Linked DNA regions of Azospira inquinata. The protein of the gene in region 1 interacts with the protein of each later gene in a pairwise test. Links are inferred from orthologs where the notes say so. Each region holds a gene or a part of one and is shown on either strand. Other genes may lie near its edges.

Region 1 (5,404 bases):
CAGGCTGGAAATGGTGAAGCAGGCCCCCTGCATGTCCGCCGGTTTGAGCTTGCCGTCCCGGGCCTGTTTGGCCAAGGAACCGCTTTCCTGGGCGATTTCCACGATGGACTTCTGATCCGCGTTTTTCACCACGGGCACCACCAGACCGTTGGGGGTGTCGGCGGCAAAACCGATGTGGAAATACTTTTTCAGCACCAGATTTTCCCCATCCAAGGAGGCGTTGAACTCGGGGAATTGCTGCAGGGCCCGGACGCTGGCCTTGATGAGGAAAGCCAGCATGGTGAGCTTAATGCCCGCCTTTTCGTTTTCCTTGTTGAGCTGGACCCGGAAGGCTTCCAGGTCCGTGATGTCCGCGTCCTCATGGTAGGTCACGGCGGGAATCATGGCCCAGTTGCGGGACAGATTCTGACCGGAGATTTTCTTGATGCGGGACAGGGGCTGGGTGTCGATTTCCCCGAATTTGCTGAAATCGATCTTGGGCCAGGGCAACAGATCCAGCCCACCGCCCAGGGAGCCGCCAGGAGCCGCAGCCGGAGCGGCGCCGGACAGGGCGCCCTTGACGAAGGCCGTCACGTCTTCCTTGAGGATGCGACCCTTGGGGCCGGTGGCGGCCACCTTGGTTAAATCCACCCCCAGTTCCCGGGCGAAGGCCCGTACCGAGGGAGAGGCGTGGGTCTTGCCTCCCAGGGGCGGTACGGGGGCCAGGGCCGCCGGGGCGTAGGGCTGGGTGGGGGCCGGGCCGGTAAATTCCGGGGGGGTGATGCGGAAGGGGGCGGCGGGGGCTTCTGCCGGGGCCGGGGCGGATGCCTGGGCGGCGGTTTCTACCACCACCACGGCGACCCCTTGGGACACCTTGTCCCCCAGCTTCACCTTCACTTCCTTGACCACCCCGGCCACGGAGCAGGGCACATCCATGGTGGCCTTGTCCGATTCCAGGGTCACCAGGGCGTCATCCACCTTCACCGGGTCACCGGGTTTGACGAATACCTCGATGACCGGCACGTCCTTGAAGTCCCCGATATCCGGCACGGTCACTTCCACCAGGGCGGGGGCGGTCGTTGCTGCGGGGGCCGGGGCGTTCGGGGTGGGCGCTGCCGCCGGAGCGGCGGGCGCTTCTGCGGTGGCGTCCCCGGAGGCTTCCAGCAGCACAACCAGGCTACCTTCGGAAACCCGGTCCCCCAGTTGTACCTTGATTTCCTTGACCACCCCGGCGGCCGGGGAGGGCACGTCCATGGTGGCTTTGTCCGATTCCAGGGTGACCAGGGCGTCGTCCACTTGGACCGTGTCCCCGGGTTTGACCATTACTTCGATGACCGGCACATCCTTGAAATCCCCGATGTCCGGAACCTTCACTTCAATCACTTGGCTCATGGTTTGTCTCCGTCAGGGCATCAGGCGTGCAGGGGGTTGAGTTTTTCCGGGTCCAGACCGTATTTGGTCAGGGCTTCGGCCACCTTTTCCCGGGCCAGGAGCCCGTCGTCCGCCAGGGACTTGAGGGCGGCCAGGGTGACCCAGTAGCGGTCCACTTCGAAGAAGTGGCGCAGCTTGGCCCGGGTGTCGGAGCGGCCAAAGCCGTCCGTGCCCAGTACGGTGTAGCGGCGGTTGAGGAAGGGACGGATTTGGTCGGCTACCAGGCGCACATAGTCGGTGGCCGCCACGATGGGGCCCCGGGTGTCTTCCAGGCAGGCTTCCACGTGGGAACGGCGGGGCGTTTCCAGGGGGTGGAGCATGTTCCAGCGCTGGGCGGCGTAGCCGTCCCGGGACAGCTCGGTGAAGCTGGGGCAGGACCAGATGTCTGCTTCCACGCCCCAGTCCTGACGCAGCAGGTCGGCGGCGGCGATCACTTCCCGGAGGATGGAACCGGAGCCGAGCAGTTGCACCCGGGGACCGTCGGACGCCACCCCCTTCTTCAGCTGGTACATGCCCTTGAGGATGGCGGCTTCCACTCCTTCCGGCATTTCCGGGTGCTCGTAGTTTTCGTTGAGCACGGTGATGTAGTAATAGACGTCTTCCTGCTCCACATACATGCGGCGCAGGCCGTCCTGGACGATCACCGCCACTTCATAGGCGAAGGTGGGGTCGTAGGAAATGCAGTTGGGAATGGCGGCGGAGAGCAGGTGGGAATGGCCGTCCTCGTGTTGCAGCCCTTCCCCGTTCAGGGTGGTGCGCCCGGAGGTGCCCCCGATGAGGAAGCCCCGAGTGCGTTGGTCGGCGGCCGCCCAACACAGATCCATGGTGCGTTGCAGGCCGAACATGGAATAGAAGATGTAGAAGGGCACCATCTGCACCCCGTGGGTGCTGTAGCTGGTCCCGGCGGCGATCCAGTCCGCCATGGCCCCCGCTTCGTTGATGCCTTCCTGGAGGATCTGCCCGGTGCGGGATTCCTTGTAGAACATCAGCTGGTCGTGGTCTTCCGGCACGTACTTCTGGCCTTCCTGATTCCAGATGCCGAACTGGCGGAACATGCCTTCCATGCCGAAGGTGCGGGATTCATCCGGCACGATGGGGACAATGTGTTTGGCCAGGGCCTTGTCCTTGAGCAGGTGGCTGAGGATGCGTACCAGGGCCATGGTGGTGGAAAATTCCCGACCCTGGCCGGAAGCCTTGAGCAGGCTGTCAAAGGCGGACAGGGGAGGCATGGGCAGGGCTTCGGCAGTACGCCGCCGAGCCGGAATATAGCCCCCCAGGGCGTCCCGCCGGGCCTTCATGTAGGCCACTTCCGGGGAATCGTCCGGGAATTTCAGGTAGGGCACCTGTTCGATCTGGTCGTCCGGAATGGTCAGGCCGAAACGGTCCCGCATGCGCTTCAAGGCGTCCGTGCCCATTTTCTTCGCCTGGTGGGCGATGTTCATGGCTTCCCCGGCCACCCCCATGCCGTAACCCTTGATGGTCTTGGCCAGGATGACCGTGGGCTGGCCCTGGGTTTCCGTGGCAGCCTTGAAGGCGGTGTAAATCTTGAACATGTCGTGGCCGCCCCGGTTCAGGGCCCAGATGTCGTCATCGGTCCAGTCCGCCACCAGTTCCTTCAGTTCCGGGGTGTTGAAGAAATGCTCCCGCACATAGGCCCCGTTTTTGGCCTTGAAGGTTTGGTATTCCCCGTCCACGCATTCCATCATGCGTTTTTTCAGGATGCCCTTTTTATCCCGGGCGAAGAGGGCGTCCCAGTGGGTGCCCCAGATGAGCTTGATGACATTCCAGCCAGCGCCCCGGAAGTCCCCTTCCAGTTCCTGGATGATTTTGCCGTTGCCCCGCACCGGGCCGTCCAGCCGTTGCAGGTTGCAGTTCACCACAAAAATCAGGTTATCCAGCTTTTCCCGGGCCGCCATACCGATGGCCCCCAGGGATTCCACTTCGTCGATTTCCCCATCCCCCAGGAAGGCCCAGACCTTGCGACCGGCGGTTTTGGCCACGTCCCGGCTATCCAGGTATTTCATGAAGCGGGCGGAATAGATGGCCTGCAAAGGCCCCAGGCCCATGGAGACGGTGGGGAATTGCCAGAAATCCGGCATCAGCCAGGGGTGGGGGTAGGAGGAAATGCCCTTGCCGTCCACTTCCTGGCGGTAACTGTCCATTTGCTCTTCGGTGAGGCGACCGAGCATGAAGGCCCGGGCATAAACCCCGGGCACGGAGTGGCCCTGGAAGTAAATCAGATCCCCGCCCCGCTCCGCCGTGGGGGCGCGCCAGAACCAGTTGAAGCCCACGTCGTAGAGCACGGCGCTGGAGGCGAAGGAGGCGATGTGGCCTCCCACGTTGGTGTGCTTGTTGGCCCGGACCACCATGGCCGCGGCATTCCAGCGGATCACGGAGCGGATTTTTTCCTCCATGTCCGGGTCCCCCGGGTATTTGGGCTGCTGATTGGCCGGGATGGTGTTGATGTATTCGGTGGTGGCGCTATAGGGGAGGTCGATGCCGTCCTCCCGCGCTTCCGTAATCAGGCGGGAGAGGAGGAAATGGGCCCGGTCCGGGCCCTCCTTATCGATGACCCCGGCCAGGGCGTCAATCCATTCCCGGGTTTCACCGGGGTCCAGATCGGGGTTGGGAGAAAGGGGGGAAGGGGAGGGAGCTGCCATGATTTTGTCTCCTGAATGTCGGTCTTGTTAGGCCTGGATGGACGCTCTTGCATCGCTCCAGGGTATGGAGCAATGCCTAGCTTAGATCGAAATGGGGACTTCGCCTAGCGTCGTTCCGCATTATAAAAACGAGGTTCGTAATGTGCAATATTGCGGCGCAACAAGCGCCAGTCCTGGCTTTCCCCATTTGGGGCGGAGTGGGAAAAGCGGGGGAAATGGGGCCTAAATTCCCCGGTGAGAGGGGATGCTCCGGAGGAAAAGCCCGGCGGATGGGGACCCGGGTGGGATTTCTCCGCCAAGCGGCGGTGCGGGGCAAAAAGCTGGGTTGCCCGCCGCTTCTATGCCCATTCTCCGGAAGTTTTCCCCGGGAAAGGGGGCTGCTGGCTTTACAATAGGGCCCTGCTGCCGATTGCCCTGGCCCTGTCATGCGGTTTGATTTTTTCATGCGTACTTCCCCGGTTTTCTTTTTTCCCCGTAAACGGGCGTCCCTATTGGCTTTAGCCGGGGGGCTGCTGCTTGCAGGCGGTGCTCCCGCCTGGGGCGAAGGGGCCGGCCTGCGCCCCGTGGGGGGCGGCAACGGCCTGGCCATGCCCGCCCCCGACGAGGTGGGCTGGGGGCGGGAGACCGGCCAGCCAGCTCCGGTCCGTCATGGCACCTCCTCCAGGGGCAGCGCCGGGGATCGGGCCGGGGCGGGAAATCTTCAGACCTCGCCTGCCAGTGATGCGGCGTCCATGCCTTCCCCCGGGGCGGACCCGGTGCCGGCGGCTTCCGCGACAACGCCCGACATCCCGGCCCCTGAGGCAACCCCCGTTTCCGGTACCGATTGGCGTTATGGCCTGATTCCCGGGCTTCTGCTCGGTGCCGGTGCGGCCGGGGCTTTCCTCTGGGAGCGCCGCTCCCGGCGCAAGGTGGAACGGGATCGGGATCGGCTTTTTTCCCTCTCCCTGGGCCTGCTCTGCGTGGCTACCCTGGGGGGGCGCATTCGCCGGGCCAATCCGGCTTTCCAGCGGGTGCTGGGCTATCGGCTGGAAGAATTGGTAGGGCGTTCCCTGGTGGAACTGGCGGTGGCCCCGGACGATTCCAAGGTGGAAGATGGCCTGGCCCGCCTGGCCCAGGGCAAGCCCTGGGAATTCGAAGGGCGCTTCCGTTGTGCCAGTGGCGGAGAAAAATGGCTGTTGTGGAATCTCAATCCGGCTCCCCAGGACGGCCTGCTTTACGCGGTGGCCCACGACATCACGGACCGCAAGCGAGCTGAGGCGGCGGTGCTGGAGGAATACGGCTTTCGCAAGGCCATTGAGGAATCCGTTTCCACGGGGCTGCGGGCCATTGACCTG
Region 2 (4,997 bases), 1.9 Mb from region 1 along the record:
CCCTGGTGGCGGAAGGGGCCATGCTCAAGGTACGGGGCAAGCCCCTGGGCCTCTTCCTGGGGGACTTGTCCGCCCTGGTCACAGCCTGGCTCATCGCCCTCACCTTCCCGCCCCTGGCCCCCTGGTGGCTCACCGTGGTGGGAGTGCTGTTCGCCATCGTCATCGCCAAGCAGCTCTATGGCGGCCTGGGGCAAAACCCCTTCAACCCGGCCATGATCGCCTTTGCGGTATGCATCGTTTCCTTCCCTTCCCTCATGTCCCAGTGGCCCGGGATCGGCGGGGATTTCGGCCAGCAGCTGCAAATCATTTTCGGCTGCCTGCCCCGGGTGGATGCGGTGACCAGCGCCACCCCCCTGGACAGCCTGAAGACCGCCCTGAAGCTGGGTGAAGGCCATGCCACCGTGGCGGGCATTCTGGCCAATCCCAAGGTGTTCGGCACCATGGCGGGCCAGGGTTGGGAATGGGTGGCCGGAGGCTACCTGCTGGGCGGCCTGTGGCTGTGGCAGCAGAAGGTCTTTACTTGGCATGTGCCCTGCACCTTCCTGGCCGTGCTGGCCCTCTTTTCCGGGGCGCTCTGGGCCTTCCACCCGGCGGCTTTCGCCAATCCCCTGTTCCACCTCTTTTCCGGCGGCGCCATGCTGGGCGCCTTCTTCATCGCCACCGATCCGGTGTCCGGCGCCACCACGCCCCGGGGCAAGATCATTTTCGCCGCCGGGGCGGCCCTGCTCACCTACCTGATCCGGGTCTTCGGCGGCTATCCGGATGGGGTGGCTTTTGCCGTGCTGTTCATGAATATCTGCGTGCCCCTCATCGACATGTACACCCAACCCCCGGTTTTCGGTCAAAAGGATTAAGGCCATGGTGACCGTCAAAGACCCCAGCGCCACCACTCTGGCGGCGCGCACCGCCGTCATCCTGTTCCTTTTCGTCATTGTCTTTACCGCCGTGCTGGCAGCCATTTACGCCCTCACCCGGCCGGGTATTGAAGCTTCCGCCGCCGAGGAAAAGCAGCGCAGCATCGGCGAAGTGCTGCCCCAGGCCCTGTACGACAACAATCTGCTCCAGGACGAAACCCAGATTCCCCCCACGCCGGAACTGGGCCAGGACGATAAATCCCTCATCTATCGGGCCCGGCTCCAGGGCCAGCCCGCCGCCCTGGTGATGGAAGCGGTGGCGCCGGACGGCTACGCGGGCAAAATCCGCATGCTGGTGGCGGTCAAGGCCAACGGGGAACTGGCCGGGGTGCGGGTGACGGAATACAAGGAAACCCCGGGGCTGGGGGATTACATCGACCCCAAGAAAGACAATAAGCACAAGGATCATCCCTGGATCGAGCAATTCACCGGTCTTTCCTTCGCCCGGGTGGAGGAAAAGGGCTGGAAGGTGAAGAAGGACGGCGGCCATTTTGATTCCGTGGCCGGCGCCACCGTCACACCCCGGGCCGTGGTCAAGGCCGTGAAAAAAGCCCTGGCCTACGCCAACGCCCACCGGGACGAGCTGTTCGCCGCCCCGGCCGTTCCCGCCAAATAACCCACTCTTCGTTGCACGAGACAAAACATGGCCTTTCTTCCCAGCCGCGCCGAAATCAAGGACATCATGCTCAATGGGGTCTGGCGGCAGAACAGCAGCCTGGTCCAGATTCTCGGCATGTGCCCCCTGCTGGCCATCACCACCAGTCTGGTCAATGGCTTCATGCTCTCCCTGGCCACCCTGCTAGTCATGGCCCTGTCCAATTTCTTTGTGGCCTGTCTGCGGAATTTCATTCCCCATGAAATCCGCATTCCCGTGTTCATCCTCATCGCCGCCGCCGTGGTGACCATGGTGGACCTGACCATGAATGCCTACCTGCACAGCCTCTACCTGGTGCTGGGCATTTTCATTCCTCTGATTATTACCAACTGCTTGGTGCTGGCCCGGATCGAAGCCTTCGCCGCCAAGAACAGTCCCCTGGCCTCCGCCCTGGACGGAGCCATGATGGGGGTCGGCATGATCTGGACCCTCTCCCTCCTGGGGGGGCTGCGGGAACTGATCGGCACGGGCAACCTGTTCGGCGGCATTGAACTGGTGGTCCCCAGCCTTTCCCATCTGCGCCTTCTGCCGGAAAACTACCCGGGCTTCCTGGTCTCCATCCTGCCCCCCGGCGCCTTCATTGTGCTGGGCTGCCTGGTGGCCTGGAAAAACTGGGTGGAAGCCCGGGCCGCCCGCCGGGCCCAGCGCCCCATTCCCGAACCGGTGACCGCCGGCGGTTGCCACTAGGCCCCGGCCCCCAAGCCCGCCATGAACGCCGCCAAACGCGCCCAGATCTACGCCCGGCTCCAGGCGGCCAACCCGGCGCCGACCACGGAACTGGAATACGCCACCCCCTTCCAGCTCCTCATCGCCGTTCTCCTTTCGGCCCAGGCCACGGATGTGGGGGTCAATAAAGCCACCCGCCGCCTCTTTCCCGCCGCCCCCACCCCGGAAGCCATGCTGGCTCTGGGGGAAGCCGGGGTCGCGGATTACATCAAGACCATCGGCCTTTACCGCACCAAGGCCAAAAACGTCATCGCCACCTGTCACCTGCTTCTGGAACGCCATGGAGGCCAGGTGCCAGAGGACCGGGACGCCCTGGAAGCCCTGCCCGGAGTAGGCCGCAAGACCGCCAACGTGGTGCTCAACGTGGCTTTTGGCCATCCCACCATTGCGGTGGATACCCATATTTTCCGGGTTGCCAACCGGACCCGGCTGGCCCCTGGCAAGACCCCCCTGGAAGTGGAAACCAAGCTGGAAAAATTCACCCCCGGGGAATACAAGCAACACGCCCACCACTGGCTCATTCTCCTGGGCCGCTACGTGTGCAAGGCCAGAAAGCCTGACTGCGAACGCTGCCTCATCGCCGATCTCTGCGAAAATCCGGAGAAGACGGCGGACCAGCCCGCCCATGTCTGACCCCGCCGCCCAGGCCCCATCCCTGGGGGGGCGGCGTTCCCCTTATCCCTTTCACCCCTGAGCCCTGGCCAAGGACCCGCCATGTACGCCGCCACCGCCCTGGTTTCCGGTAACGACGCCCATCCCGCCCTGGTGGATCAGGCCGTAAACCAGGCCCTGGCGCGCCTGTCCGCCCAGGGCGCAGCCCGGGCCAGCGCCCTCCTCCTCTTCCTCACCCCGGATTTCGCCCGGGCAGGAGCCGCCGCCGTACTCACCGCCTCCCGGGCCGCCGATTGTCTCCAGGTGGCGGGGGGCATAGGGGCGGGCCTATTCACCGAAGACGGCTGGGTCTTGGACCGGCCCGCCGTCGCCGTCCTGGCCCTGGCCGCTCCCTTCGGTCTGGAGACCGCCCATGGCCCGGAGGACGGCTTTCCCGGGCTGGCCTACGGCAGTCCGGACCATCTTCCCGGCCCGGGTTCCTGGCTGGGAGGGGTCTATAGCAACACCCAGGCCCCCCTACCCCTCTGGCAGGGCGGTCGCCTCCTGGCTCCCGGCCCCCTCCATCTGCGCCTCAAGGGAAGCCGGGGCCACTACGCTGCCGCCCACGGCCTACGCTTTCTCGGAGAAGGGGCGACGGTCACCCGCTGCCAGGGGCACGATCTGACCCAGGTGGATGGCCAGCCGGCCCTGGACGCCCTGCTGCGGCGCCTTCCCCCGGATCTGCGCCAGCGTTCCCCCCTGCCCCTGCACCAGCTCACCGCCGTGCTGGCGGACAGCCCCCCGGCGGCGGCCCTGGCCCGCCAGGAGGCGGAACTGGTGCCCCTGCTCACCGCCAACGGGGACCGGTCCCTGACCCTGGCCGCCCCTTTGCGCCCCGGACGCCAGCTGGTCTGGGCCATCCGCCAGCCCCTGGCGGCGGAACAGGAATTGCGGGACCGGCTCGCCGCCCTGGCCCAGGAGGTGGCAGCCCCGGATTTCGCCCTGGTTTTTTCCTGCATTGGCCGGGGCCCCTATTTTTATGGGGGCGAGGACCGGGACTGGCTGGCCCTGAAGGCCCAGTTCCCCAACCTGCCCCTCCTGGGGGTGTATGGCAGCGGCCAGCTCCTGCCCTGCCCGAAAGGCCGTACCCTGGTGCACAATACGGTCCTCACCGCCCTCTTCAGTCACCCATCGGAGACCGCCCCCCGTGTTTAGCCCCAGCCGCGATCAAGTCCGTCAATTTTTCTGCACCGCCTGGCGCAAGTACCAGCAACAGCAACCCCTGGAGCCCATGGAACAGCAGGCGGTGGCGGTCATTCTGCCCCATCCGGAATACCGGGAACTGCTAGAGGACGAGGCCCAGGCCCTGGCCCGGGAATGGCCGCCGGAAGGAGGCCAGATGAACCCCTTCCTCCATCTGTCCCTCCACCTGGCCATTCAGGAACAGCTCTCCATCGACCAGCCCCCGGGCATCCGGGACGCCTATGAGCGGCTCTGCCGCAAGCTGACGGATGAGCACGAGGCCCAGCACCGGCTTCTGGAATGTCTGGGGGAAACGGTGTACCGGGCCCAGACCGCCAGCGCCCCCGTGGATCCCCAGGAATATCTGGCGGCGGTCCAGAGTCTGGCCCGCTAGGCGGATCTCATCGCCCCGGGGCCTGGAACCTAGACCGGGAGCCCTCAAGAGAGGGCATCGCCCTGTCCCCCGCGCTCGCCATGGTTCCCCGGGGAACCGGGCCCCGAATACCCCCGCCCCCTGCCTCAAGCCCTCAGGCGGAAGCCGGCCAGCAGTTCCCGCAGCAGATTGGTGTGTTCCAGCAGGGCTGCCGTGGCCTGTTCCGCATCCTGGGCCGCCGCCGTGTTCTGCTCGATGAGGCTGGAAATGTGTTCCATGCTCCGGCTTACCTCCTGGCTGGCCACGGTCTGCTGCTGGGCGGCGTCGGAAATCTGCCGGGCCATGTCCGTCACCTGGCGGGAAGACTGGGTAATGCCCGCCAGCCCGGCCACGCTCTCCCCCATCAACTGATTGCCCGATTCCACCTCGGTCACCGCGCTTTCCATGCGGCTCACCGCCTCCCGGGTGGTGCTTTGGATGGCTTCCACCGTAGCCG
Region 3 (5,037 bases), 1.3 Mb from region 1 along the record:
ACCAGCACCATATAACGGCTGATCATCTGGCCCAGGGTGCATTTGGCGAGAAACTGCTCGGCGAAAACCTCCAGATTGGTGATTTTTTTGTTGTTCTTGTCGGCAAATTGGTAAACCGGCAGAAAGCGTTCATCCGCGTTGAAGCTGAAATGGCGGGCGTTGTTGTTGGCAAAGTACCAAGTGTCCGCCCGGTTGCTCACAATGAAGAGCTGGATGAAGCAGAGCAGGGTCTTGCTGTAGCCGTTGCCAGGGGCGTCCTTGTAATCCACGATTTGTTGCATGGCTCGGCGCGGACTGACGGCCAAAGTCTTGAGCTCAATCTGCACCACCGGAACCCCGTTGATGAGCAGCATCACGTCGTAGCGGTGGTAACTGTTATCGGTGTTGATGCGTAACTGGTTGACCACTTCAAAGTGGTTTTTGCACCAGTCTTTGATATTGACCAACGTGTAGTTCAAGGGGGTGCCGTCGTCCCGTTCGAAAGCCGTGATGCTGCGCAACGTCTGAGCCGCTTTATAGACATCCGCCGTAATAACGGTATCGAGCAGGCGCTGAAATTCGCCATCGGTGAGTTTGACCCGGTTTAATGCTTCAAATTTTTCACGGAAATTGGCTTCTAGGGCTGCCCGATCCCGGATGTCCGGGCGGTAGGTGTATTTGAGGTCATCCAGCTTGGCAATCAGATCAAGCTCGATTTGGTTTTCCGTGGTTGACATGTGGATCACCTGAAACAGGCGAATGGTATTTTGTAATGGGCGGAGTCTAACAGTGCTTGGCGGAGCAACCCAACTACCATGAGGGTGACAAGTGCGCTATGGCTTTCCTTTCATTTGTTGTGGGGAGCGTTGCCCTGGAGTGGCCTTCCAATGCTTCGGCGCTGGAGGAATGTTTTTCCGAAAGGGGAAACGGCATGAACCAGCCGCTGCCTCCGCAAAACGGGGAACAGGGGAGGTGGGCCTGGGAGTCTGACCTTCTCCCCAATCACCCCACCCCACAATTTTCCCGTCCCCAGGGCTTGAAATCCCCCTAAGCCGCCCCTATTATTAGCACTCGCAACGGTTGAGTGCTAACACCCGGTGGGGTGGGGCACCGACGCCGGACAAATTCCACCGTACAACTTCGCAACAAGGAGCTAAATCCTATGAAAATCCGTCCCTTGCATGATCGCGTGATCGTCAAGCGCCTGGAAGAAGAACGCAAGACCGCTTCCGGTATCGTTATCCCCGATGCAGCCGCTGAAAAGCCCGATCAAGGTGAAGTGGTTGCCGTGGGCAACGGCAAGCTGCTGGACAACGGTGAAGTCCGCAAGCTGGAAGTGAAAGTGGGTGACCGGGTGCTGTTCGGCAAATATTCCGGTCAGACCGTGAAGGTGGATGGCCAGGAAGTGCTGGTCATGCGCGAAGAAGACCTGATGGGCGTGATTGAGGCCTAAGCCTCCTTTCCCCCTGTTCAATCGATTTATTGAGGAGAGTATCAATGCCTGCTAAGGAAGTTAAATTCGGCGATTCCGGTCGCGCCCGCATGGTTGAAGGCGTCAATATTCTGGCTGACGCTGTCAAAGTGACCCTGGGCCCCAAGGGCCGTAACGTGGTGCTGGAACGCTCTTTCGGCGGCCCCACCGTGACCAAGGACGGTGTGTCCGTGGCCAAGGAAATCGAACTGAAGGACAAGTTCGCCAACATGGGCGCCCAAATGGTCAAGGAAGTGGCTTCCAAGACCTCCGATCTGGCCGGTGACGGCACCACCACGGCTACCGTGCTGGCCCAAGCCATTGTCCGGGAAGGCATGAAGTACGTGGCCGCCGGCATGAACCCCATGGATCTGAAGCGGGGTATCGACAAGGCGGTGGAAGCTACCATTGATGAGCTGAAGAAGCTGTCCAAGCCCTGTTCCACCACCAAGGAAATCGCCCAAGTCGGCTCCATTTCCGCCAACTCCGATGCCTCCATCGGTGAAATCATCGCCCAGGCCATGGAAAAGGTCGGTAAGGAAGGCGTGATCACCGTGGAAGACGGCAAGTCCCTGCAAAACGAACTGGAAGTTGTGGAAGGGATGCAGTTCGACCGCGGCTACCTGTCCCCCTACTTCATCAACAATCCGGATAAGCAAATCGCCATCCTGGAAAACCCCTATGTGCTGCTCTTCGACAAGAAGATATCCAACATTCGGGATCTGCTGCCGGTACTGGAACAAGTGGCCAAGGCCAGCCGTCCCCTGCTGATCATCGCCGAAGACGTGGAAGGGGAAGCCCTGGCCACCCTGGTGGTGAACAACATCCGCGGCATCCTGAAGACCGTGGCCGTCAAGGCTCCTGGCTTCGGCGACCGTCGTAAGGCCATGCTGGAAGACATCGCCATCCTCACCGGCGGTCAAGTGATCTCCGAAGAAGTGGGCCTGTCCCTGGAAAAGGCCACCCTGGAAGATCTGGGCCAAGCCAAGCGCATCGAAGTGGGTAAGGAAAACACCACCATCATCGACGGCGACGGCACGGAAGACGCCATTAAGGCCCGCGTGACCCAAATCCGCGCCCAAATCGAAGCCGCCACTTCCGATTACGATCGGGAAAAGCTGCAAGAACGGGTGGCCAAGCTGGCCGGCGGTGTGGCCGTGATCAAGGTGGGTGCTGCCACCGAAATGGAAATGAAGGAAAAGAAGGCTCGCGTGGAAGATGCCCTGCACGCTACCCGCGCCGCCGTTGAAGAAGGGATCGTCCCCGGGGGCGGTGTTTCCCTGCTGCGCGCCCGTGCCAATGTGGGCTCCCTGAAGGGTGCCAACCACGAACAAGACGCCGGCATGAAGATTGTGCTGCGTGCCGTGGAAGAACCCCTGCGCCAAATCGTGGCCAACGCTGGCGACGAACCCTCCGTGGTGGTGAACAAGGTGCTGGAAGGCTCCGGTAACTTCGGTTACAACGCTGCCACCGGCGAATACGGCGACATGGTGGCCATGGGCGTGCTGGATCCCACCAAGGTGGAACGCACCGCCCTGCTGAACGCCGCCTCTGTGGCCGGTCTGATGCTGACCACCGACTGCATGGTGGCCGAACTGGTGGAAGACAAGCCTGCTGCTGCCGGCATGCCCGATATGGGCGGCATGGGCGGTATGGGTGGCATGGGCATGGGGATGTAATTTCCCCCGAGTCCTGCACTCAAGCAAAAGCCCGGCTTCGGCCGGGCTTTTTTATGGGGCAGAGGGGGCAAGACCTCCACCCCGGGGGAAGTCCCCCCTTTCAGCGGCGGATCAGATAACGGATGGTGGGGCCGTCCTGCACCACCTCCAGTACCTCATAGCCGTGGTTTTTCGCATCCACGGGAATACTGTTGATGGACTGGGGACAGTCGGTCACCACTTCTAGCACCTGGCCCGGAGCCAGCTGGGGCAAGGCCTCCAGGGTGGCCACCGCCGGGTAGGGACAGGGCTCCCCCCGCATATCCAGGCGGAAATCGGGGGCGGGCAGGGAAGCGGGTTGGGTCGGGGTTTGGGTCATAGGGCCTCCTGGGCCGCTTTACGGGCAAAGAAATGTTTTTCCCACCACAGCACGGCCAACAGGGCGACGGCCAGCAGCAGATAGGTGACCAGCAGGCCTCCTGCCGGGCCAAAGGTTTCCAGCAGATTGACCTTGGCGTAGGGGGTGACCAGAAGGGGGGTCAGATCGTCCCAGTAAATGGCCAGCAGGGTAGAGCCGATCACATTGCCCAGACCTACCCACCAGTAATGCACCTGGCCTTCCACGGCCCGGTACATCCAGCCCGTTTCACAGCCCCCGGCCAGCACAATGCCAAAGCCGAAGAGCAGTCCCCCCAGTACCGCATTGGGCCCGGCCCACATAATCTTGGGGGCCACTCCCAGTTGCACGTAGCTGAAGACGCCGATAACGCTCACCGCCATACCCAGGAGAATGGCCTTGGCCATCTGGGTACGGCCGGTGATCCACAAATCCCGGAAAGCGGAGGTGAAGCAGACCTGGGCCCGTTCAATGATTAGGCCGAAGGCCAGTCCGAACAGGGCTGCCAGCCCCAGCTTGGGGGTGGCCCCCACCTTGCTGCCCGCCCAGGCCAGAAAGGCGAGAAACACCACCATGCCTAGGCGAAAGCGGCGGGCCGCCTGGCGGGGATCCTGTTGCAGGGGCGTGGGGGCGCTCACCTTTTGCAGCTTCAGGGGTACCCGGAACAGGGGTAGCAGGGTAAAGCGGGCGCCAAACCAGGTGCCCACGGCGGTCGCCAGGGCAAAGAACCAGGCGTGCAGGGAAAACTGGGGAATGCCGGTGAAAAAGGCGGCCAGATTGCAGCCCATGGCCAGACGGGCGCCAAAGCCGGCAATGATGCCGCCCACCAGGGCCTGGGCGATGCGGATCGGATGCTGGGGCAGGCGCAGCTTGACGTTGTTGGCCCACAGGGCGGCGGCGAAGCAACCGGCGAACATGCCCAGGATCATCATCCCATCCACCCGTTCCAGGGGCGTACCCTCAAAGTGCATGAGCTTGAAATAGGTCCAGGTTTCCGGGTGGTAACCGGCGAATTGGAGCAGGTGGCCGCCCCAGCGGGTGAATTCCCCGGTCACGGCCCAGAAGGTGCCGGTGATGCCGAAGTAGTAGGCGGCCAGCACCCCGGCGGCGATGATGGCCGGCACGGGAGGCCAAAAGGTGATGAGAAAGCGTTGCTTGAAGGTCGGCCAGTTCATGGCGGCAAAAACTCCTGAAACGAAAAAAGACCGGGGGCCGAAAAACCGGCTGGGCCCGTCGGGGGCGCATTTTCCCACGTTTCCTCGCCCTTTCCGACGGAAGGGGCGCCCAAAACCCAAAACCCAAAACCCAAAACCCAAAACCCAAAACCCAAAACCCAAAACCCAAAACCCAAAACCCAAAACCCAAAACCCAAAACCCAACCCTCTGCTTGCTGGGGCAAGGACGGCTCCCGTATCACCCTACGTGCTCGTGGCCCCGGGCTGGCCATAGGGCAGGGGGGCCCGATCTGCCTACCAGGCCACCTTGCCCCGTCCCCGCTTGATTTCCCCATGCCGCTGCTTGCTTTCCTTGCG

What was found.
Region 2: the proteins of aceE (region 1) and nth interact in binary tests that used the Escherichia coli proteins (3 or more experiments, as listed by UniProt). The link is inferred for Azospira inquinata from one-to-one orthologs.
Region 3: the proteins of aceE (region 1) and groL interact in binary tests that used the Escherichia coli proteins (3 or more experiments, as listed by UniProt). The link is inferred for Azospira inquinata from one-to-one orthologs.

What each region holds. Positions count from the first base shown.
Region 1 is NZ_CP064782.1:822,584-827,987, reverse strand. The notes cover bases 1,192-4,455. They hold aceE (pyruvate dehydrogenase (acetyl-transferring), homodimeric type), read right to left. Parts: upstream 4,071-4,455; coding sequence 1,392-4,070; downstream 1,192-1,391. Other genes in these bases: aceF (dihydrolipoyllysine-residue acetyltransferase), read right to left, coding at 1,192-1,371. Outside these bases: more of aceF, read right to left, coding at 1-1,191; Azoinq_RS03645 (PAS domain-containing sensor histidine kinase), read left to right, coding at 4,514-5,404. UniProt on the Escherichia coli protein: Component of the pyruvate dehydrogenase (PDH) complex, that catalyzes the overall conversion of pyruvate to acetyl-CoA and CO(2).
Region 2 is NZ_CP064782.1:2,690,439-2,695,435, reverse strand. The notes cover bases 1,246-4,102. They hold nth (endonuclease III), read left to right. Parts: upstream 1,246-2,277; coding sequence 2,278-2,928; downstream 2,929-4,102. Other genes in these bases: Azoinq_RS12305 (DUF1841 family protein), read left to right, coding at 4,094-4,102; Azoinq_RS12310 (FIST C-terminal domain-containing protein), read left to right, coding at 3,010-4,101; Azoinq_RS12320 (electron transport complex subunit E), read left to right, coding at 1,558-2,256; rsxG (electron transport complex subunit RsxG), read left to right, coding at 1,246-1,530. Outside these bases: Azoinq_RS12330 (RnfABCDGE type electron transport complex subunit D), read left to right, coding at 1-854; more of rsxG, read left to right, coding at 859-1,245; more of Azoinq_RS12305, read left to right, coding at 4,103-4,522; Azoinq_RS12300 (methyl-accepting chemotaxis protein), read right to left, coding at 4,648-4,997. UniProt on the Escherichia coli protein: DNA repair enzyme that has both DNA N-glycosylase activity and AP-lyase activity. The DNA N-glycosylase activity releases various damaged pyrimidines from DNA by cleaving the N-glycosidic bond, leaving an AP (apurinic/apyrimidinic) site.
Region 3 is NZ_CP064782.1:2,172,139-2,177,175, forward strand. The notes cover bases 906-3,802. They hold groL (chaperonin GroEL), read left to right. Parts: upstream 906-1,476; coding sequence 1,477-3,129; downstream 3,130-3,802. Other genes in these bases: groES (co-chaperone GroES), read left to right, coding at 1,142-1,432; yedF (sulfurtransferase-like selenium metabolism protein YedF), read right to left, coding at 3,230-3,487; yedE (selenium metabolism membrane protein YedE/FdhT), read right to left, coding at 3,484-3,802. In the rest of the region: Azoinq_RS09955 (type I restriction endonuclease subunit R), read right to left, coding at 1-716; more of yedE, read right to left, coding at 3,803-4,680; alternative ribosome rescue aminoacyl-tRNA hydrolase ArfB, read right to left, coding at 4,975-5,037.